DNA from 2 places in the Psychromonas sp. L1A2 genome. Region 1 is predicted to be linked to the other one. Evidence: riboswitches for the same ligand, from Rfam matches in the RefSeq annotation. Region 1 holds a riboswitch; the other holds the start of a gene.
What was found. Region 1 has a riboswitch for cyclic di-GMP ahead of GQR59_RS05740 (fibronectin type III domain-containing protein). Riboswitches for the same ligand answer to the same signal wherever they lie in the genome.
Positions count from the first base shown of each region.

Region 2: another riboswitch for cyclic di-GMP. It lies ahead of GQR59_RS08030 (fibronectin type III domain-containing protein); the one in region 1 lies ahead of GQR59_RS05740 (fibronectin type III domain-containing protein).

Region 1 is NZ_WUAG01000001.1:1,309,368-1,321,727, forward strand. Features, by position in the region: gene GQR59_RS05730 (PepSY domain-containing protein) at 667-1,233, shown strand; gene GQR59_RS05735 (DMT family transporter) at 1,589-2,443, shown strand; cyclic di-GMP riboswitch class I at 2,633-2,717, shown strand; gene GQR59_RS05740 (fibronectin type III domain-containing protein) at 2,803-3,399, shown strand; gene GQR59_RS05745 (mechanosensitive ion channel family protein) at 4,329-5,138, opposite strand; gene GQR59_RS05750 (hypothetical protein) at 5,365-5,649, opposite strand; gene GQR59_RS05755 (YHYH protein) at 5,667-6,746, opposite strand; gene GQR59_RS05760 (bile acid:sodium symporter family protein) at 7,074-8,012, opposite strand; gene GQR59_RS05765 (2-hydroxyacid dehydrogenase) at 8,526-9,503, opposite strand; gene GQR59_RS05770 (DUF3047 domain-containing protein) at 9,549-10,247, opposite strand; gene GQR59_RS05775 (MFS transporter) at 10,507-11,703, opposite strand.
Region 2 is NZ_WUAG01000001.1:1,860,262-1,872,621, forward strand. Features, by position in the region: gene GQR59_RS07995 (hypothetical protein) at 257-841, opposite strand; gene GQR59_RS08000 (MYG1 family protein) at 1,283-2,152, shown strand; gene GQR59_RS08005 (DUF1315 family protein) at 2,442-2,612, shown strand; gene GQR59_RS08010 (hypothetical protein) at 2,675-3,031, shown strand; gene GQR59_RS08015 (class II fumarate hydratase) at 3,183-4,568, shown strand; gene GQR59_RS08020 (hypothetical protein) at 5,417-5,875, shown strand; gene GQR59_RS08025 (methyl-accepting chemotaxis protein) at 6,212-8,113, opposite strand; cyclic di-GMP riboswitch class I at 8,570-8,658, shown strand; gene GQR59_RS08030 (fibronectin type III domain-containing protein) at 8,736-10,166, shown strand; gene GQR59_RS08035 (hypothetical protein) at 10,446-10,781, shown strand; gene nrtS (nitrate/nitrite transporter NrtS) at 11,553-11,789, shown strand; gene GQR59_RS18835 (hypothetical protein) at 12,006-12,131, shown strand; gene GQR59_RS18840 (hypothetical protein) at 12,179-12,304, shown strand.

The DNA.
Region 1 (12,360 bases):
GAATGTCTAGCCCTTGTTTGTTGAATACAAATAAGGATTTTTTATTGTCTAAAATTAACCGTTAGGGAAACTTAATGGTAGGCACTGTAATGATATTAATTCATGTTATAGCAGTAAAATAAATAGCTTATCTATTTTACTGGTTAAAACAGCCCACTTCCTCGTTGTAAATTTCGTAAAGGGAACGGCCATTAAAGCATTAACCTCTTTTGGTTAATTCTCCGATAGACGATTAACGAAGTTAATCTTTGAAAGACTCAATTTACGCCTTGAATTGAATTGTTTTTTCAGCGCAAAATGTAGATAACATATTTAATGTAATCGGTATTAAATACTTTTTTTAGTTTTTAGCAAAACGTAAATACGCCATGGTAAATAGAGTACCTTATTCATTTTTCAGGACCAATTAAGTTAGCGAATAGTTGAGTTAAGCAACTATTTCCCTTAACTCAAGGTCGACACTATCACATCGATAAACCTTCTCACATTATTCCCAACAAACCATTTATAATTCTATTTATTCAATCTCCTATTAAAAATAATAAAACTCATTGAATATCAAGCAAATGTAAATTACTGTGCCCGCTGATTTAAATCAGTAGGCTGCAAATGAGTTATTCTACAGCCATATTAGACAACAATAAAAAGAAGCAGAGGAAATGACTAATGGAAAAAATAAATCGTTCTTTATTAATTAAAATTCATGCATTGCTAGCCGCCTTTATCTTACCAGTGGCAATTATGTTTTTTGTGACTGGCGCGCTTTATACTTGGGGTATAAAAGGTGGCTATGAGACAGTTACTCAGGAATTACATCTTAAAAGGCCAATCCAAGGAGAGCTGACAGAGCTCATGGTATTAGCAAAAAACGAATTGAAAAGACAAAATGTGGCTATGCCATCGGGTAAAGCTAAAATCAAAAAAATGGGTTCAGCCTTTCAGCTCGAATGGAGCGGTTCAGATATTAATGTTATTTTAGCGCCTACATTTCAACCATTAATTGCCACACTAACAATAGAAGAGACTAGTTGGTATCGACAATTTGTACAATTACATAAAGCAAAAGGCGGAACTCCCTTTAAAGTGTACGCTACTGCCTTCGCTATTGGGTTACTATTAATACTTATTTCAGGTTTTATTCTTGCTTTGCAATTGCCAAAGCTACGTCAGTTAACCATCGTTTCTACTTCTTTGAGTGTTGTATTGTTTATTGCGATGGTTATAAGCAGTTAAGACTAATATCAGCACGTTTAACTCGTTAGGGTATCCGACCATTTATACGTTGCTTCATTTTGCTGTGCTTCGTCAATGGCCGGTCACTATGATTGTCCCCTTTGTTAATATAACTAACAACCATCATATAAGAGTATATTTGCAGATAATGCCAGTAAACTGATCGCTATTTTACCTTTGAATGAAATTGATCCAGTTTAAATTAAAGTTAGCGTTTATTTAACTTTGTTAGCATCAGCGTTGCCCCCTCTATAGATTGATTTTATAACTTGCTTAAATCCTCTATTTCAATACGCTAGCTGTTTTCAATATATGCGGTAAACTGTGCGGCCTAATTATTTAAAATGGATTTTATATGGGTTATTTATTATCAGTGACATTGCTTTGGGCTTTCTCATTTAGCTTGATTGGCGTTTATTTAGCGGGCCAAGTAGATGCTTGGTTTAGTGTGTTTATACGAATTGCACTGGCAACTTTATTGTTCTTACCTTTCCTTAAAATTAAAAAAATACCATGCTCAATGGCAGTAAAAATCATGCTTATCGGCGCTGTTCAATTGGGGATGATGTATATTTTTTATTATCATTCTTTTTTGTATTTGTCTGTTCCTGAAGTCTTGCTGTTTACTGTCATGACGCCAATTTATGTGACTTTGTTAAATGATGCGATGAGTAAACGTTTTAATCCTCAATGTTTGCTTGTGGCTGTTATTGCGGTATTTGGTGCTGTTGCGATACGCTATGAAAACATTAACTCGGATTTTTGGTTTGGTTTGTTATTAGTACAAGGAGCGAATATTTGCTTTGCAATAGGGCAGGTGACTTATAGTCGTTTAATGATTAACAGCACTATTGACCATAAAACGGTATTTGGTTGGTTCTTTGTCGGTGCTCTCTGCGTGGCAACGCTTTGTTATCTTTTATTTGGTAACGCAGATAAGTTACCAACAACCAGTACACAGTGGGGAGTGCTTATATACTTAGGAACGATTGCCTCGGGCTTAGGCTATTTTGGGTGGAATAAAGGGGCAACTTTAGTGAATATTGGGACACTCGCTGTGATGAATAATTTACTGATCCCTGCCGGTATAGTGGTCAATGTAATTATTTGGAATAAAGAGGCAGATTTGTTAAGGCTTAGTGTTGGTGCTTGCATCATGTTAGTTGCATTATTGCTTAATCATTACCTTAATGAAAAGAAAATAAAATAGTCTTTAAGGGGAAGTAAATATTGTACTTTTTATGATATTTGTTTTCTTTTTATACTACTTTTTGATTATAAATTGAACTTATTCTTTGTATTTTCAAATTCAAGCTCTATAATCTGAGTTAACTGATTTATAAATAATCTAATGCACTAACGCAATTATGCACTTGATTCAGTAATTACAATATTATTAGCTAGAAAAAGGCAAGTTAGGGGAAACCTTAATACGCAAAACCACCGACCTGTAGATTAACGTCAATGGCAGCGGAGTTACCGAGGCAATGGTACATTTTATACCTCTCTTTATTTTTCTTCTGTTATATAAAAATTTCTGAATCATCAATTTTGTTGGAGACAAAACTGATGATTTTCAAACACCTGTTACTTAGAACTTCGCTACTACTTTGCACTACTTTTTTATTCGCTTGTGGTGGATCTTCTGGCTCTAGTAGCTCAGTTAGCACAGAGGAAAAAACATCTGAGGAATCTAGTGTCGAAGAAGTTATTATCGATGAAGAAATAGTCGCTGCTCCTTCAGATGAAATTGTAGAAGAAGATAACGTTATTACAGATGAAGCGGATGTTGATATTGATGATATTTTTGTCTCTATTCCAACGGGGGAATCATTGGAAGAAGAGTTAGTGATACCTGATGACACTAATTCAGAGTCCTCATCAGATGAGGAGCTGGTTTCTACGCCTGTTGATGAAGATGAAAGCGAAGACGAAATTGTAAACTTGAATATTACATGGGACGATAATTCTGACAATGAAGTTGAATTCATAATTGAGCGCCGCATGGAGTCTGAAGTAGATTATGATGCAACTTTTTATGTTGCTGAAAATATCACATCATACGATGACTTAGATGTTCAAGCAGGTGAAACTTATTGTTACCGTATTAGTGCGTCGAATAGCGCAGGTGATTCTCCATCATCAGAAAAATGTATCACGCTTTAATAATTGTTTAAATTATTAAAGATTAGCCTGTTTGACGTTGTCAGTCATTCTGGCTAATCATATGAGTATTTCATGTAAAGACAAGTGCTCCTATTACTTCAAAATGTTAATCACTGACCACTAATCACTAATCACTAACCACTAACCACTAACCACTAACCATCAGTAACCGTTAATTACCAGTCCTTAATTTTCTACCTTTAATTATCTGTCTTTAATGAGCAATTTCTGACCCTGACATTCTGCTTATTTTTTAATTTAATCATTCTATTTTTTATACCGATTACATTAAATAAGTGATCTAAATTTTACGCTGGAAAAATGACTTAGTTTAAGGCGTAAATTGAGGCCTTTCGAAGATTAACTTCGTTAATCGTCTATCGGTTAATTAATACCAAAAGAATTAATAAGGTGATCATTCTTGCTGGTTAAAATCCCCCCTAACTGCGTTGTGAGTTTTGAAGTGAGAACAACTATCTCCTACAACTCACACCTTATTAGTGTTAATTTTTCCTGCGCAATCTCTGATCACTTATTTAATTCCATTGGTATAACTAAAACAGGTTAATTCATTAATGGCTGTTCCCTTTACGAAATTTACAGCGAATAAATAAGTTATTTTACAGGTTAAAAAATTAACGTTTGTATGGTGATTTTGGTAATGAGAATAACTAGTTACTGCAATCAATACCTTGCTATCATTCATTTTCCCTAACACCTAAATAGAACATTTATTTATCCAGATTGGTATTACACCTTAATTTTTTGAATACTGGTAGGTGCATTTAAGAGGGGAGAGCTAACAAAGTAAGATAAGCAGATATTATTAAGCTAATTTTGTTTCAATTAAAGATAATTGGTTTTATTTTAGGCATAAAAAAAGGCCGAATATTTAATATTCGACCTTATTAATAAGCGTTTAAATTAGCTTATTTATGTAAATGAACATCCATTTGTGGGAAAGGAATACTAAGTCCTTCAGTCGCAAATGTTTTGTATACATTTTCATTCATCGCAAAGAATACACTCCAGTAATCTGGTGCTTGTACCCATGCACGAACAGTAAAGTTAACAGAGCTGTCAGCAAGAGCTGAAACTACAATAACTACTTCTGGATCTTTTAATATACGAGCATCTGCATCACACATTTTTTTGATTACAGCGCGAGCTTTATCGATATCATCACCGTATGCAATACCAATAGTCCAATCTACACGACGTTTTTCTTCCGTTGAAAAATTAGTCATTGAACCTGTTGATAAACCGCCATTTGGTAGAATGATAGTTTTGTTATCACCTGTTTTTAAAATGGTATTAAAGATTTGAATTTCTTTAACTGAACCAGCATGGCCTTGAGCTTCAATGAAATCACCTACTTTGAAAGGTTTGAATAACAAGATCATTACACCACCTGCAAAGTTTTGCAGTGTGCCAGATAATGCCATACCTATTGCTAAACCAGCTGCTGCTAAAATCGCAACGAACGAAGTCATTTCGATACCTAACATGCCAAGTACAGTAATACCTAACATTACTTTCAGTATCATACCAGTAAGACTATTTAAAAATGGTCTTAATGATGCGTCAACATTACTTTTAGTCATGACTTTATTTAAGCCGCTTAAAAGCAACTTAATAATCCACGAACCAACAATCCAAACGACCACTGCTGCGATCAATTTAGGTCCATATACTAGGGCTATATCCGTTACCGAATTTACCATCTCTTCTGGGTTCATTTTACTATCCTTAGTTTGTACGTACATAAAATTGACAATGTACCGAAAAATGTCAAATACATCCAGCATTCATTTTAAATAACACTTATTCTAGTGATCATAATCACTTATAACTAAGTGTAATTTTATATTTTAACTTACTGTGTATTGCTAAATGGGTGTTTTATTTTGTTTTTTGATATGTAAATAATTATTAGCAGATATACCAGATCATGATGTTTAATATTTAGTCATGTTTATGTTCTTCTGTAGTGCTCTCATTATTGTTAGCTTCAATTTTTTGAATCGGTTGATTTCTAACACACATCAAAACTTCTGACATATATTGGCAAGTACCGATGTATAAACTTTGATGACCAGCTTCATACTGACAAGATTGAGAACGAGATTTAACATCACAAGCTTTAAGTGCAATCTGATTTAATGGTCCAGAATGGGCTTGTAGGTAACCTGTTGTTAATAATAAAAATATAGTTATTAATAACCTTCTTTTTAAAAGCAATGTAGACATTATTGTTGCAACTCCTATTATTCTGCCATTGGTGGTTTATTGCCGTTTGGTGGTGGTCCACGATGTCCATCAGGTCCGCCATCTGGAGGTCCGCCCGCTGTTTTTACAGTTTTTCCATGCATGCATCCAATAAACATGTTTTCACTTGGGCTTGCTGCGTGATAATGATAGCCCCTAATATCATCAGTTGTTCCACGGCATTCATCTAATAACTCTTCTTTACCTTTCGCATTTTTCATTGCATAGATGCCATAACCGTCTACTGCGTAACCAATTAATGCAGCGTGACCGTCATCAGTTTTATCATTTGTATCGGTACAGCCTGTTGTTGAATGATAGTGATAGCCTTGGTGTACATTGATATGCCCACCACAATCATCGAAGGCTGCAATGGTATAACTTCCTAAAATAGCGCCTATTGGTGCTGGACCTGAAAGCTCTGCTCCATCTAAAGCAATACCAACCGTTCTAACTCGGCCTGGTTTATCTGCCGGGATTGGGGTGACAGGAATAAGATACGTTAATGAAAAATCGTCATCAAGATAGGATAGTTGGCATTCTATACAATTTTGCTTGTATTGCTCTTCAACATCTGGACGAGCAGCACCTAAACAAGCTGCTTTAGTTGCTGTATAGCGAACTTTATTTGTTTTTGTATCGTAAACGACCCATTTTTCATCGCCATAATAATCACTAAGTTTTAAAATGAACTCACCCGTAATATCAACTAAATCACCTGATCCTTCTTTACTAAACCAAGCTCCACCGGCTTCTGGACCATCACTCGTTGTTCTTGGGCAAAATGGGCCTGGTTCTCTTCCTGCTGGCGTACCTGTTGTGGTTATTTCATAACAACTGGTTTTTGTACCGTCAGAAGTTTCACAATCAACAATTTTAGGTGTTTTAGTAAATGCACCATTAGCAAATAATGAAAGATCGATTCCTTTAGGAGTGGCTGACTGAACAGGGACTTTAGTTTCTTTAGAAGAAGGAGAGTCAGTAGATAATAAATCACATCCTGTTAAGGCTATTGTGCTAATAGCAACGCTGGTTATTAGTGATAACTTTTTTGGTACTACCATTGTTGATAAACCCATCGTTTACTCCTAGGTAAATTAATCTGTTAATAAATACTAGTGCATCATATAGACGAAATGTGTAAATAATGAGGAAATGGATGAGGTAAATTAAACTTAATTGAAAGGAATGTTAGGTTTGGTAGTGATTATAAATGATTGGTTGTCATTAGTTATTTTCTAAGTGTTATACGGTGAATGTACATTATTTTTACCATGCTAATGATAGTTAATGGTTAATAGGGAGGAGTAAATTCTAGTTTTATTTTTGATAATACTTTTAAGCACATGAGCTATGATGTCGTCTATGGAGAGGGTATAGATGACATCATTTATAGTTTTAAGTTGTTATTTACTTGTTATTTTATTCGTATCGATTTCATTTGCTGTACGAGACCAGTATCCCGCTAATATAGAACCACTGATGTTATGCCAGATAGAAAAAATAGTACCTGCAATTGCTGCAGTTGGAGCAAAGAACTTCATTGCCAATGCAGTGGCTAAACCTGAGTTTTGTAAACCAACTTCAAATGCGATAGTTCTACAAACCTTTTCTTCAAAGCCTAGCTTTTTAGTGATCCAGTAACCCGCTAGTAAACCAAAAGAGTTGTGTAAGATAACGGCGATCGCGACCATTGAACCCACTTCTACTAACTTTTCTGCATTAAGTGCGACGACAATTGCAATGATAATAACAATGGCTGCCATTGATATAAGTGGTAAAACTGGTGCTATTATTTTGATTGGTTTATGCAATAAAGTATTGAGTACGATACCCATTACGACAGGCACTAACACAATTTTTATGAGGCTGATAATCATGCCCGTCACAGGGATATCAATACTTTTACCCGCTAGTAACTCAACGAGTAAAGGAGTGAATATGACACTTAATAATGTACTAATAGCGGTCATTGAAATCGATAAAGCAACATCACCTTTAGCCAAGAAACACATTACATTACTGCTTGTTCCTCCAGCTACCGCACCAACTAATACTAAGCCAACGGTTAAGTTTGCATCAAAGTTCATTAATGTTGCGATGACCAATGCAACTATCGGCATGACAGTAAATTGTAATATAACGCCTACTGAGACCGCTTTAATATTTTTACTGACATTCGCGAAATCTTTAGGTGTTAATGTCAGTCCCATAGCTAGCATGATAAGTGTTAACAAAGGGACTATTAATGTTTTTAAAGAAGTGAATAATAATGGCTGAAAAAAAGCTAATAATGATAATAAAATAGCCCACACAGGGAATAGGTTAGTGATTGTTTTGATCATGGGGAATCCATTCTTAATAAGTAAAAAAGGTAACGGAGAATAAACTGTCGAATTTCTTTATGCAATAGTGGTAATGAGATGGACGTGTAGAAATGAGATCAGTAAAATTTGTTACCCTGTAAATAATTCAGTTAATATTGTCACTCTTTACTCATTACTCTTTACCCATTAAGCAGGCTGGGCTTGTTTGGCGTAAATATGCTCGAAAATCTACACACAAACCTATTTAACCTCAGTTCTGGATAAGCAAAGTGATACAAGACTGCTATTTCCGCGGATTTCTGCGTTAAATCATCTCTCAATAACCCATTATTACTTCAATAATTCGTCTTGAACTACGCAAAACTAACGGCACTGATAGCTTGAATCTGCCTAGTGAAAAATACAACTTTCTGATTTTAAATATCATTCAGCTTTCATTAACTAGAATTGAGGTTATTTACAAACCTACTCGCAAACATTGCGATTTTCGAGCACCTTTATTAAATACTATCCCTTAAAGCAGGAGGAAAGTTATCGAGTTATATTTTCTGCATTAACGCAGTTTTTTGTTAAATCTCCAGAACAAGCGGCTTGAAGACTATCTATTGCGCTGCAAATCATAGCGAGTCTGGTTTCTGCTGTTGCAGAGCCAATATGTGGAAATAGAGTGACATTATCTAAAGACATTAAAAGTGATGATGTTGGCAAAGGCTCTACTTGATAAACATCTAAACCCGCTGCTCTAATGGTTCGATTTTTAAGTGCCATTGCAAGCGCTTGTTCATCTATAACATTACCTCTGCCTCCATTAATGAAAATAGCAGAAGGTTTCATTAAGTCTAATTCACGTTGTCCGATCAGCAGGTCAGTCTGTTCATTTGCAGGTAAAATAGAGCATACAAAATCAGATGTTGCTAATAGCTCGTCTAGTGCTAATTTATGTGCGTTAACATCTTGTTCAGCTTGTTTGTTGGCACTACGATTATAGTAATTAATTTTCATATCAAAACCATGGTGTGCTCGCTTAGCAACGGCATAACCGATACGACCCATACCTAATATCCCTAAGGTTTTACCATGAATATCAACACCAAAGTATTGGTCTTTTAAGTTGTTAGTCCATTGCCCTGATGTGACCATATTATTTAGCTCTGTGGTGCGTCTAGCGGCACACATTATTAGCGTGAAAATAGTGTCAGCGGTGGTATTGGTTAATACATCAGGTGTGTTGGTTAATGCAATATTACGTTTATTTAAGTAATCGAGATCAAAGTGATCAAAGCCAACTGAAATGGTTGAGATAACTTTTAATTGAATCGCGTTATCTAAGATTTCTGTGGTTAGTTTTACACCTGCGCCAATTAATCCATCTGCATCTTTGATTTCATGGATAAAAGCATCCATATTATTGGCATCAATTTTATCAAAACACACAAGGTTAAAATATTCACTTAATAATTGTTGCTGTTGGTTTGGTATTTTTTTGAATAAAACAACTTTATCTTTCATATTGATCCCTTGTGTAATGTGTTTGTGTAAATGATCGGTGAATTATTATTCAGCAGTGAAGATGATATCTCCGTAATAAGATTCTGCTTTTCCAGCACTGTTGTCGGTATCAGTCATAATGGCGATCACATCAATATATTGGTAGGCCGCTAGGTTTTTTTTGTCGCTGCCTTTATCGCCAAATTGCTCAACTAGGTCCTGGAATACGTTGCGTTTTTCATTATACCAATGATCTACTTTTGCTTGTTTGCCTCGCACCGCAACCATTTTTACTTTGTCGCCTATGAAAGCATTATCCCAAACTTCACCTTCACTTTGGTTACTTGACCAGACATAGCTTAAACATTTACTGTTCCAAATTTTAAACCCACCGTCAATAACAACATAAACCCGTGCGACGTAATCATCACCACTTTTACTTTTTTCATCTAATCCAGTGAATTTATTTTTGGTTAGCCAAGTCCAATTGATATAAGGCGTTTTTAATAAATCTATTTTCTTTTTTAACACCAATCCTGATGCTGAGTTATTACTTTGAGCCTTTAAAACTTTACGATTATCATATTCAACAAGGTTATAAGTTGACTCACCTTCAAATGATTCACTTTCCCAGCTATTAATACCATTTGTTTCCAGTGAGGTGACATTGACTGATGCATTGACGTTGAAAGTAAGCACTATATTAACGGCTATTATCAGTTTAATTAACTGAGATAAAAACGGAACTGTTCCTCTAAATAACATTGGTTTTCTCTTTCAATAGAATTTGTTGAACGGTCATAATAACGCTGAATAAAGTTAAATGACAATAAGTTGTCGATCTTGGAAATAGCACTGATAACAAAAAGTCTTTAACAGTGTATTTGATTACATCAATTTTTAAAGGAAGGACGTTAGTTTGTAAAATGGATATTTAAGTACTTTTTGAAAACTATCATCTTTTCATTCAGGCGGGTGAGTGGTGCTAAATTTAACTCTGCACCACTATTTTTTACAGGAAAGTTTATGCTGGAACAGTTAATTTCTTTTTTGCATTTAACTGCATATAGCTTAATACCCACATTATGAAGCCACCGAAGAATAAAACTGCGGCGACATAACCCGTTTGGTTAGGTTGTGCTCCTTGTGCAATTGCCATTCCACCAACCCAAGGTCCAATTGCATTGGCTACATTAAAAGCACATTGAACCAATGCACCGATCATCGCGTGACCATCTGGTGAAACATCCATTAATAATGTTTGGATTAAGGTGGCTAAACCAATGCTACAGCCGATTAAGAAAATAACGGCATATAGCAACCAAATATTATGGCTTGCATTAACGTAAGCGATAGCAAATATAATGGTACAAATTAAACAAATACCTGTCGCTTTAATTGCCGATACATCAGCTGCCTTACCTAAAAAATAATTGCCTAAAGTACAGCCAATGCCAAACATGACCATGGCAATTGAGATGGTATAAGCGGGCGTTTGTGTGACATCTAAAATAGTGTCTGCGATATAAGTATAAATACAAAATACGCCACCAAAACCAATGATCACTATGCCTAAAATCGACCAAACAAGTTTATCTTTTAATACACTAAATTCATTAAGTAGGTTAGATGGTTTTCTGTTATCAATATTTGGAACTATTTTATAAACAAAGACTAAAGCAATAAGTGATAAAATAGACGCCCCTGCTAAGCAATAACGCCAGCTGAGGTTTTGTCCAACTAAAGTTACTATAGGTACTCCAACAATAGTGGCGATGGTTAACCCCATAAAAATTTTAGACATAAATGCAGATCGTTTTCCTTTTGGAGCAATATCAGCTGCTAAAAGAATTGCTGCACCAAAGTAGGCGCCGTGAGGTAACCCACTTAAAAAACGAAATAAAATCAATTGATTTAACGAGTTTGAAAGGGCACTTAAACCATTAGCAATAAACATTAACGTTAAAAATATTAATAATGCTTTACGTTTACGCATATTCGCGGTGGTCAGCATTAAAATAGGGGCACCTACAACAACCCCCATAGCATAAGCGCTAATAGCATAGCCTGACTGTGTTGGTGTCACGTTAAATGTGTCACTGATTAGAGGTAGCATAGGCATCATTGAAAATTCAGTCAGGCCTAAAATGAAAGTCCCTAATGCTAAGACAAACATAATCGCGACGCGGTTTGTTGGTTGAGGTAAGTGATCTGACGTCATAATTATCCTTTAAACGGGATTATTACTTAGGACATTCATTTATCGATAGGGCGTATTGTGCCGAACTCAAATATTAGAATGTTAATAGTAATGATGAAATAAAGACTGCATGTTAATTCTAAATGTGATCTTAGTCACTTATAACTTTTGTTAATTTTAGTGATTTTAACTATGTTCAATTTATAAATAGCTTTTTGAATTGTTATACCGATTATATTAAATAAGAGATCTACATTTTGCACAGGAAAAATAGCTTAGATTAAGGCGTAAATTGAGCCTTTTGAAGATTAACTTCGTTAATCGTCTATCGGAGAATTAACCAAAAGAGTTTGATGCTTTAATGGTTGCTCCCTTTGCGAAATTTACAACGAAGCAATAAGTTATTTTAACCAGTAAAATAGAACAATTAATTAGTGTGATTGGTATTAAATTGAGCACGTTAAAAATTAAAGAAAAAAGGTTTTTAACGTCTATTTGGGTGTATTACATTGACCAATCAAAAATTGTTTGGGCAAATATTGCTTCACTTAAATTATGGAATAGTCCATGTCTCGATGAATTATTAAATAGAAATTTAAAACTGGCCAGTCAGAGGTAATAAAAGAGAATCTATTAATTTATAAGCTTGTATTTCAAGGAGGGGGGTGTGATTAACGA
Region 2 (12,360 bases), 550 kb from region 1:
TTGAAAATGCAGTATTAACTGTCACTGTTGATGATGGAAAGAGTTTGCTTACCGCGTTTAATATTTTGCATAAGATTTAAGAAGTGAAGTGCTTATTGACGAGGGCTTATACTTTGTTGAGAATATCCCCTCTACGCAAATAGAGAGGATTTTAAATAACAGCAATGATTAGGGAAGCATTTAATTACTTGTTGCCTCGACAGCTCATTACTTTTTTAAATCAATCTGACTGCTATTTCTCTATTTATCAATTTATCTATTTACCTACTAACTTTTTCAATAAACTGCTAATAATCGACATAAAACTGACTGTTTCAGCATCTGCTGAACTAGCAGCGCTTTCTGCTTTAATTACTTCTTTGTTCTCTGGAATTGCACGGATCATATCTGTTAAGCTTTCTTGTTCGAAAATGAATCCGTCACTTTCGCCTTCCTGTGATTCATATTTATCGATTAACAAATCAAGTAGATTAATGATAGTACTGGGTTTATTGTGTGAGCCTATATTATCAAAGACCGCGCCATCACCTAATTCGACGATTCTACGGCGAGGACGGAATTGGCTTTTACGTTCACTTAATTCTTTCCATGTTAGTTTATTAACCGTGGTTTCAATTTTATGATCGTTTTTCCAATAAAGCGCATCACGACCGATGATTAAACCTCTGTGGAATTGGGTAAAAGAAGTTCGCATTGCCGCTAATACATATTCATCATCGGGTATGTCTAGCACAGCACGTGCATAATGCTCGATTTCACGCGGTACAAGAGGGTTCATGTTAAAGTTATTTTCCCCATGGTAATACGTTAGGATCTTAATTACCTCATCCAGCATATTCATTTGTAACTCCTTGATAAAATTAAGGTGCTTATCTTACATAGATTTATTTATTATAAATAGGCTTAAAGCACTATGCTCGTCTCGTTTTGAGCTTTTGCATAAGGGTTTATGTGTCTCTAAATCAAAGTTTAGTTTGATTTGGTACCAATCAACACATACACATATTAAACAGACTAAATAAATATGACTTATTTAAAGCAGTTATGTTGATTACGACAGCCTCCTATTTTTGTTCGCTATCATAGTATAGAATTCACTTTGTAATTTTTATTTATTCATACCAATCGCATTCATTAACTGATCTATTTTACAGGTTAAAATAAGTTATTTCTTCTGCTTAACATTCAGGTCACTTATTAAATGTAATTGGTATAAGTATTTAAAAACCATCAATTCAATATTCGAGACTACTTCTTACCTCTTTCTAAAATGATATAAAAAATGACTCAAACAATTATAGCAACGCATAACGGTAATTTTCATGCTGATGATGTATTTAGCATCGCGGCACTTAAAAACATATTTCCTTCTATTAAACTAATACGTACGCGTGATTTAGAGGTTATCAATAAAGCGGATCTTGTAATCGATGTTGGCGGAATATATGACGCTGATGCAGGACGTTTTGATCATCATCAACGTGGCGGAGCGGGTCAGCGTGAAAATGGTATTCCGTATTCATCATTCGGCCTTATTTGGCAGAAATATGGTGTCGAGATCTGTGAAGGAAACGAAGAGGTCGCTAAATCTATTGATTCAGGTTTAGTGTCTACGATCGATGCGATTGACTGTGGACATGTAGAAGGTGTTGCTCAAGGTATCAGTCTTAGCCAAACTATTTCAATGTTTAATCCTACATGGCAAGAAGATAGTCATTTCGATACTTGCTTTGATGAAGCGGTTGAATTTGCATCGCGTGTATTAGCTCGATTCATCGCTTCTGCAAGTGGTGGTATAAGTGCGAAAACAATTGTAGCAGCTGCTATTGATAATGCGGAAGATCAAAGAGTTATTGTGCTAGAAAAATATATTCCTTGGAAAAGAACAGTACACGCATTATCTAAAGAAGCGCTGTATATGGTTTATCCTTCATCAACAGGACAATGGAGAATTCAAACTGTCCCTGTTGAGCCAGGGTCATTTGAAGATAGAAAGTCATTACCCGCTCCTTGGGCTGGACTCTCTGATCAAGCGCTTAAAGATGTGACTGGCATTGATGATGCAATGTTTTGTCATAACGGCTTATTTATTGCTGGTTGTGAGTCTTTTGAAAGCACTATGAAAATGGCTAAAATGGCATTAGAAGCATAATTTTTTAATGTGAGAGGTGGATTTTTTCACCTCTTACTGATTTTTTAAAGCTAAATCAATAACTGCTGCTCCAACTTTACTGCTTATCATGTCTGTTAATACGTTATCTTTAATTTTATGTAATGCTTTTAACGCTCACTCTATTATCGTATTTCTCTTTTTGTCACGATTTTTGTAATTAAAAAATATTTGCAAATGATAATCAATTGCATTAATGTTTTGTTAATAATTCATTGAACTGGATAAAACATGAAACATTATCGGAAAAAAAAGCATAGGGCGGTTAAGTTTGTTTGAACAATTGTCTTTAAATTTACCTCATGAAATATGCAAAGAATTTCGCTCTGCATTAACATTAGGCTACTGGAAGAATGGCTTACAGTTAAGTGACAAACAACGAAAGATTTGTGAGCAAGCCTTGTTTTACAGTGAAAATAATAAATCATCTATTATGCACTAATCGTTAAGTTACTTATTTTAATGCATCAATAGATAGCTATTTATCATAAAGGAGTTTGTTAGATGGACGCACTTCATAGAAAGATTCGATACGCAGAAGAAGCAGATAACCCATTACTATTCTCACATTTTCTCAGCACTCATTTTAATGTTGAACTGGACAATACCGGTACGCATGAGCAGTGTATAGTCACTAAAACTGAACAAAGATCCTGTTTATTAGCACAATTTGAATTGCTATTGGTGACATTATCAGATCAAAGTATTCCCATGCATTGGCGTCTTCAATGCTTAGATCATATTAATAAACCTTTATTTACATTGCAGCGATTAGTGGATGATGAAAACAGTGCAGAACAAGTTAGAGATTTGTTTACTGAACTTAAAATGATTAATCAATCTTTATTACATCGTCTATAAACTTTTAAGTTTAAAATAACCATTTATAATTCAGTTTGTGTTTAATGAATTATTTTGAATTTAATGAAGCATTTTTAGTCTTATTGAAGCTATTAACGTAATGAAAGAAATAAACGATATTATCGAAACATCGCCATAAGAGACCATTAAAATGAAAAATACACGTATTGAACATGATAGTATGGGCGAGCTAGAAGTCGCATCTGAAGCGCTTTACGGCGCTCAAACACAACGTGCAATCAACAACTTTCCAATCAGTGGTAATCAATTACCCAAATCATTTATAAAATCCTTATTATTAATTAAAGCGACTGCAGCAAAAACCAATGTCACATTAGGGCAAATACCGCCAAAAATGGGGGATGCCATTGAACAAGCGGTAAAACAGTTACTAAATGATCCTCAATTAATGTCACATTTTCCCGTTGATATCTATCAAACTGGTTCAGGCACAAGCACTAACATGAACGCAAATGAAGTGTTAGCAACTATTGCTAGTGTCATCTATGGAGAAAAAGTAGGGGCTAATGACCATATTAATTGCAGTCAAAGCAGTAATGATGTGATACCGACTACTATCCATGTGAGTGCCTCATTAGCATTACATGAACATTTAATCCCTTCATTGCAGCGGTTAGCTACTACTACTCGCATCAAAGCAAAGAGTGTTCATCATCATATTAAAACTGGGCGAACTCATTTGATGGATGCTATGCCAATTCGCTTAAGTCAAAGCCTCAATGCTTGGGCTTCACAAATAGAACTTAATATAGCGCATTTGGAAGGATTACAAACGAGCATTCAAAGTTTAGCTCAAGGTGGAACAGCGGTGGGAACTGGGATTAATGCTGATCCACAATTTGCGACACTTTTTAATCAAAATTTATCAACCATGACTGGTATTCATTTTACGCCTGCAGATAACTTTTTTACTCATATCGGTACTCAAGATATTGCCGTTTCGTTGTCAGGGCAATTAAAAGCAACGGCTGTTTCCATCATTAAAATATCGAATGATTTACGTTGGATGAATTCTGGGCCATTAGCAGGTTTGGGCGAAATAGAGTTAGAAGCCCTTCAACCTGGATCTTCAATTATGCCTGGTAAAGTTAACCCTGTAATAGCAGAAGCTGCAGCAATGGTCGGAGCACAGGTGATAGGCAACGATGCTGCAATTACAGTTGCGGGTCAGTCAGGTAACTTTGAATTAAATGTTATGTTGCCATTAGTGGCTAATAATTTATTGTCTAGTATTGAATTATTGGCCAACGTAAGTGTTTTATTAGCAGACAAAGCGATTAAAACGTTTACTGTTAATGAACAAAAATTAAAAGAAACATTAACCAGAAATCCTATTTTAGTGACCGCTCTAAATCCTGTTATTGGTTATGAAAAGGCAGCAAAAATTGCAAAAATTGCTTATGCAGAAGGGCGTCCAATCATAGACGTTGCTGATGAACACACTGACTTGTCAAAAGAAGAGTTGATGGTGTTATTGGATCCGACTAAATTAACTGAAGGCGGGATAAGTGAGTAATAAATCTTAGATCTTTAATAAGCAGCTTTTAAACGGTTTTATATTGTTTGAAAGTCGCTTATTCTTCATTTTCTACTTACCAAGACAGGAGTCAGCGAACCAATAGCGAGTCGATGTATTCATTCTAGTTTTTATTATTAAAAATACTACTTGTCGTTATATGACCAGAGCTAAAATACCTATAAACGATTAAAATACCATTCTCTTTCTAAATTATTTTTTATCTCTAAAACCTTATGCATTGAATTTTATGCAAGATATCGGATGTCGTTATAGTTCACGACGGGCTGGGCTACTAATACCAAAAGAATTAATAAGGTGATCATTCTTGCTGGTGAAAATCCCCCCTAACAGCGTTGTGAGTTTTGAAGTGAGAACAACTATCTCCTACAACTCACGCCTTATTAGTGTTAATTTTTCCTGCGCAATCTCTGATCACTTATTTAATTCCATTGGTATTACTAAACAATTAATATGAACCTATCTGCTACTTGTTCGTCCAAGTCAGGTACATAATACCAATCACAATAAATAGCTTATCTATTTTACTTGTTAAAACAGCCCATCTACTCATTGTAATTCATCGAAAGGCTCAATTTACGCTTTGAGTTGAACTCTTTTCCCAGCGTAAAATTTAAATAACATATTTAATGTGAGTGATTGGTATAACTTCATTATTTGATAAAACAGGAGGGAGGAGTCATACAGGCTGATAACAAGTTATTTTTAAAATAAAAATATTTATGAAAAACAAATGAGTAAGAAGATAAAAACTACTTAAGAACTCATTAAATGCTTTTCACGTGTATTAACGGCAACTTACATTTTATGTTTTACTAGAGGATACAATGAACAATACGATTGCTACATTTATGAGAAATTTTTTCTCAAAAGTACTTACTATTATCTTTTTTGGGCTAGCTGCAGCGATTATTTTCTCTTTATTCCAACATCTTATAGATGGCATTATTAACCAAGTTGACCTTACTGAGCTTTTATTAAAGGGGATTAATACCGCTATTATTGCATTGGCCGTTTTTGAATTAGCGTTAATTATTCATAAAGAATATTCAGAACCTGAAGACGAGAATAAAAAAGATGCGATAGAAACGTTGCGTGGAACATTACCTCGTTTTATTGGTACTGTGTGCGTCGCTTTAGCACTAGAAGGGTTGATCATGGTGATTAAATATAGCCAGTTAGATTTAGCTGGCAATCTTTATTATCCCGTGGCCATTATAATGAGTACTGCATTCCTGTTAACGTCATTAGGTGTTTTCTTATTCTTAACTGAAAAACGTAAATAGCTTTTGCTATAAACCCTGGCATTAAAAGAACATTAATTGATTCATAAGTATCGATGAATAAATATTGGCGAGTATGTATTGATGGGTATGTATTGATTCATAAGTAATGAATGAACAAATAAATAAAAGTACTCAATGTCAAAGCTTTGTTTATATTATCGACCTAGAAATTAAGCTTAAGTCGATAATTAACAAAGCTTTTTTATGATTTATGTTTAGCTAAATAGCCGTTCATTTTTAATTGGCTACGTTAGTCATTCAATACCTATCTATTAGCCTTATTATTACTTCAACTCTCATTAGAGTTACATAAGTTTAAAGCATTATTTTTTAATATTAAGATTTAAATCGATTAACTAAATTGTCTAAACTTGAAGCCATTGATTTTAACAAATCAGTCGAAGATTCAATACTTTTCGAGGCTTCTGCGCTCTCTTCAGTTCGATCGCTGATATTAACAACATGTACATTAATCTCATTGATAACCGCAGATTGCTCTTCTGTCGCCGTTGCAATTTGAGTGTTCAAATCAGAGATATGTTGAACATTTTGTACGATATCATTTAAAGCTACATTTGTTTTCTTTGCGGCATCAAGTCCAAGAATTGCTTGTTTACGACTCTTATGTACTGAATCGACTGCCATTTTAGAACCATCTTGTAGTTCTGTTATCATTTTATGAATTTCATCAGTTGAATCATGCGTCTTCTTAGCAAGGTTTCTCACTTCATCGGCAACAACAGCAAAACCTCTACCGTATTCCCCTGCGCGAGCGGCCTCAATGGCGGCATTTAGCGCGAGTAGATTTGTTTGATCTGAAATACCACGTATAACATCAAGCACACTACTAATTGAGTCACTTCGTTTTGCTAATATTTCAATATTAGATGAAACATCTTCCATATCATCTGCCATATGACTAATAGTTTGGGTTGATTCATTAACTACTATTTGAGCCTGTGATGTCATGTTTGTTGCTTCATTCGTTGTCTGTGCTGCAACAGCTGCATTGTTAGCAATTTCAGCAATCGTACAACCCATTTCATGAATAGCAACAGAAACTTGGTGTGCTTCATCACGCTGTTTATCAAGTGAAAGCTTTGATATGTTTGCATCTTGATAAACGCTTTCAGAAGCATCTTTGATATTTGAAGACGTTGATTTAACATCTTCAACTACAGTGCGAATGTTGCCTACAAAAGCGTTAAAACCTTTAGCTAATTCTGAAATCTCATAAGCACCATTCTCATCAACTTTACTCGTAAGATCACCTTCTCCTTCACCTAATACACGAAAGTTATCAGCCATTTTTTTAATGGGTAATACGAGTTGATTTGCAAGAATGATACTAAGGCCAACAAATATGAAAATAATGACGATAAATATAATGATTATATTGTTACGTGATTCATTAAGTTGCGCATATAACTCTGCTTTAGGAACTTCAGCAATGATATACCAACCCAAGCTTTCAATATAACTAGTCGATATTACAAAGTCTCCTACTTGTTGGAAGGCAAAAGGTTTTTTTGTAAACAATATTTGTTTATCTAGATCAGGATAAATATCACTAACATTTTTAGTTTCTGCAAAGTCACGGTTTTTATGTACTTTAACTAAACCATCTTGATTAGCTAAGTAAACAAATCCTGTTTTTTCTATTTTAAATTGACGTAATAATTCAGATATATCAGAAAATGTTCTTGATACGCCTGAAGACCCGCGTCCATTAACTTGCTGATAATTTACAAATACGTTAATGGTGCCATCACTTTCAGTATAAGTGCTTGCTGATACTGATAAACCACTATTTTTAAATTTGTAATACCATCCATCATGGTCATTATCTTTTAATTCACGAAGAAACCCATCTTGATTCCAATATTTAGCTGAATCTCTTTCTATATACGAAGCATTGCTCAAGGAATTGTTGTTAGCAATGCCTTGTAAATATTCAGTAAGTAAACGATCTGCTTCTATAGAATTATTATTATCAATTAATCTATAAATGAAAGGGTTGTTTGCAATCGCTTTTGTAATTGCTTTCATTTCAGAAATTTCGCCGTCAACTGTCTGTGATACCCGTTGAACTAAATTGGGTAATTCAGAATTTTCTAGTCTACTTAATAATAACTCTCGAGATTTCATTTGCGAAACAAAGGCAATAATCCCTGTAGAGACAAACACAGTCAGTAGAATACTAAGAATTAATCGATTTTTTATAGATAAAGAACGCATAAAAGCCTTAATAAGTGGTCATAGTTGAGCAATCTTGGAATTAGCTGTTAGTTGAGCAAAAACTGTCACTTTTACAAAACTAGCCATTAGGGGGTAGTGTAGCACTTGGTAAGTGCTTAACAATTAAATTTTTTATTAATTTCACCTATTTTAAACTCAAAAAACTGTAGTTTTAGGTCTAAATTTTATATTTTTTTAGTTTTTTATAAAAAATATTTCAAGATAAACCTTAAGATTATTTGTTCATTAACTTTATTTTCGGATTCATTGTCGACGTTAACGTCATTTATATTTGTTTAGATGTGAATTTAACTATTTGTATTAATTAGGATCGTTTTTAATTTAATAATTAATTGTACAAATTAAAATTACTAGACTACCTTTTTAGAGGTAGTTAATTAGCTGCCAATAAATTTAAATATAAAAAATAAATCATTTAAATATTTGCATGTTATAGCTTGAAAAAGGCAAAATAAGGGAAACCTTATGACGCAAAACCACCGGCCTATCGACTTTTTAATGTCTATGGTAGCGGAGTTACCGAGGCGATGATCGTTATCTTCCTCCACTTTAAAATATAAGCCATACCGCATTAACAAATGATAATCCTGTGGAGAGGAAAGTGAATAAAACATACTTTAATATAAAAAATGCTATTGTAGCTACATCATTGTCATTCTTAATGAATGCCCCAATTTTGGCAGAAACATTACAAGTAAGCTGGTCTGATAGTTCTTCAAATGAGGACGGTTTCATTGTAGAAAAACGTCTTTTAGCGAATGGCGAATTTGAAAGTATTTCAACACTGGCAGCAAATGTTAGTTCTTATACTGACTCAGATGTAATTCTCGATGAAACTTACTGTTATCGTATCATTGCTTATAATCAAGCTGGTGAAAGTCCATCGGAAGAATCTTGTTTAGCGGTGATAGATGAAAGTGAAACAGACATCATTACACCTAAAATACCAAGTAAATCAACTGATCCAATATATTCTTATACTGATATATCAATCACCCATCAATTTATCAGTAAACCAACAACTATCGAGCTTGATGATAAAAAATTCTATTCATTTAAAAATGATGAAACTTATAATGAATTCTACAGTGATAGTAGCATCTACAATACTGAGTTTTATGTCGATAATGGGCAAGCTAAAGAGTATTCACGCGACTATTTTGTATTTCAAAAAAATGGGAATGATTTAGTCAATGGCTATACCTATATGGGGTTTAATAGTAATAACAAACTGTCATTTGATATGAAATCTAATGGAGGGAAACAAGTTGCAACCCTCTATATGCAAGCTGGTGTTTGGACTAACGAAACTTCATCTATTGTTGTAACAGTAGGGGATACTGAGCAGTATATTACCTTACCAAAAGGTTACTCATGGCAGTATATTAGTGTTGACATTACTTTTGATGGAACCGTGCCGATAACAATAACAACTGATAAAGACCAAGGTGGATATAGTGGTTTAATGTTTGCAGGTATTGTCATTAATGATCCAGTATTCATTGAAGAAGTTGATATTGAAGAACCGATTCAATATGCATCTTTGTTGTCTGTAGACACAGGTGTTGACACCACTATTGATGTCTCAAGCGTTGAGTTTACAACATATGCTATGCAAAAAGGTAATGATGAATTTTCAGATGCAAGTGTAGAAAGCATTTCATATTTTGGTACTAACAGAACGTCATCTAATACTTATAAATTTATTATACAAAACGATGTGACCCATTCAGGTTATAAGTTAATGAGTTGGAATGAAGAAAATGGTGTCACGATTAAGTTAGAAAGTGGTGAATCGCAAATCAATATTGTATCGTTATATTTTTCTGCCGGTGCTTGGTCTAGAGAAACTGCTCTGATAGAAGTTATCATTAACGATCAAAGTGAGTTTATAGAATTAAGTTCAGGTTATTCATGGAAAAAAATGAAAGTGGATATTGAATTTGAAGGTGAGTTAAATCTGAGTATTCGTCCATCCGGTATATTAGGTGGTTACAGTGCATTTAAATTTGCTGGATTAACACTATATTAAGATAACCAATTTTAATATAAAGAATATTAAAAACCGAATCTATGTGATTCGGTTTTTTTATGTGTTTAATTTTACTTTTAAAATTGACGTAGAGAGAGAGTTTAATAGGCTCTACCTTTCACTTATATGATAAATGTCAAATTTATATCTTTAACTAAATTAATTCTATTGCTAATATACCATTGGTTTTATTGTTGTTTACATAAATTCTGTGATAGAAGTGTTCAATAAGTTTGACTTTATTTTTATTGGTTGAATTTACTTCATATAAGGTTAAATATGGATATTATCATTATTCTTTTTTTATTTGCTATGCTCTTTTTTTTTACGGCGATACCAATAAAAATTGGTGCACATATTTTAAAAATTGAAGGTGCTACGATAGGCGTTTGCTTTATCGCAGTGGTTCTTTCAATTATAGCCAGTATCTTAGTGGCACTTTTTATTGGTGAAGGTATCTTCCCAAGTGTTATTGCTTTTATTATTACAGGTATTTTCTTTTCTTGGTTATTCAAAACAAATACGGTTACCGGCTTTGTACTTGCAGGGATCAGTATTGGAGTTCAACTTCTGTTTACTTTTATTATCGCAGGTTTAGGTTTTGCTCTTTCTTAAGTTGTTAAATACAAATTAGTTTATTTAAGTAATGATTCTAGGTACCCGTTACCATTCAAGCTGTAAAATTTAGCAAACAGTTATTAGCAAACAGTTATTAGCAAACAGTTATTAGCAAACAGTTATTAGCAAACAGTTATTAGCAAAGAGTGAAGAGGAGAGATTCTAAGCATAAAGAGGAAGATCTAACGGATAAATCGACACTTTCTAACAACTAAGATGTTTACTTCACTTCTTTCCTTCTAGATTGCTAGCTTGAAAAGCAATTATTTGTTGAAGCCTTTGGTAAGGACTAGTTATTGCCATCAGGTTGCACCTTAATTTGACTCGCTAACTATTGAACAAATCACCTTGAACGGTAATACCAAAAGAATTAATAAGGTGATCATTCTTACTGGTTAAAATCCCCCTAACTGCGTTGTGAGTTTTGAAGTGAGAACAACTATCTCCTACAACTCACGCCTTATTAGTGTTAATTTTTCCTGCGCAATCTCTGATCACTTATTTAATTCCATTAGTATAACGGACATATGTGTAAGGAAATTAACTTAATTTTTTATTCTAAATTTTCTGTTCTTTCTCTTATTTCTACAAGTAATTCTACTCTTTTGGGCCTGGGTACTTCACTTTCTGAGCTTATAAAACTAAATAAAAACTACAAGAATACTATGTGAGTACCATATGAATACCATATGAATACCATATGAATGGTAGCTGCTTAGAATATTTTGTGTATTATTCTTAAATATTAAATAATTAGGAATATTGATCATGACTAAACAAGCTTCTGGATTTCTAGATTTAGCCTTTACTCCAAAAATCGTTAAACCAGCCTTGAAAGTTGCATTGTTCGTAGGAACTTTACTTGCTTTAATAAATCATGGCAGTGCTATTTCACGAATGGATTTAGATCTTAATCGCTTTGTTCAAATTATACTGACTTACTGTGTTCCTTATGGGGTATCAACTTATTCTGCTGTTAAAGCACTGCAGAATCGTGAGAAATAGAATAAAATATATTGGCAAAACTCCTTATTTAAAAGCTATTTAATCAACCTGCTTTTTAAAAAATATACTTTTATTCTGTCATATTATTGAGCTCTATTTATGAAGCTTATTTACCTGCAATCTCAACTGATCTATCTGATGATGAGGTTTTGAAATAGGACTAAATACACTTGGATTGATGGTTAACGGTGTTGCTGTCTTTAACTGGGTGACGCCATGAGTTTAGGTACTGACCAATGGTATACTTTAGCACCTATAGCAGAGCAATATGATGTCGACATGTGTGGAGGGCACGCAGAAAATGGGACATACCATCATCACTTCTATACTAGCTGTTATTAGATGATACGGGAGAGGAGCATTCATCTATTTATGGTTTTGCTGCTGATGTGGATGCATTATATGGTTCATATGAAAGTAATGGTGAATTACCGATTAGTGGTTGGAAAATACGTGACCTTGGCGCTTCAGAATCTGAAGGTGGTTGTAATACTGACGCAGGGCCACCACAATAGTAGTGATAGTGATTTGTTCCGTATTAAGATTTGATCATTAATCATGTCTTAATTAA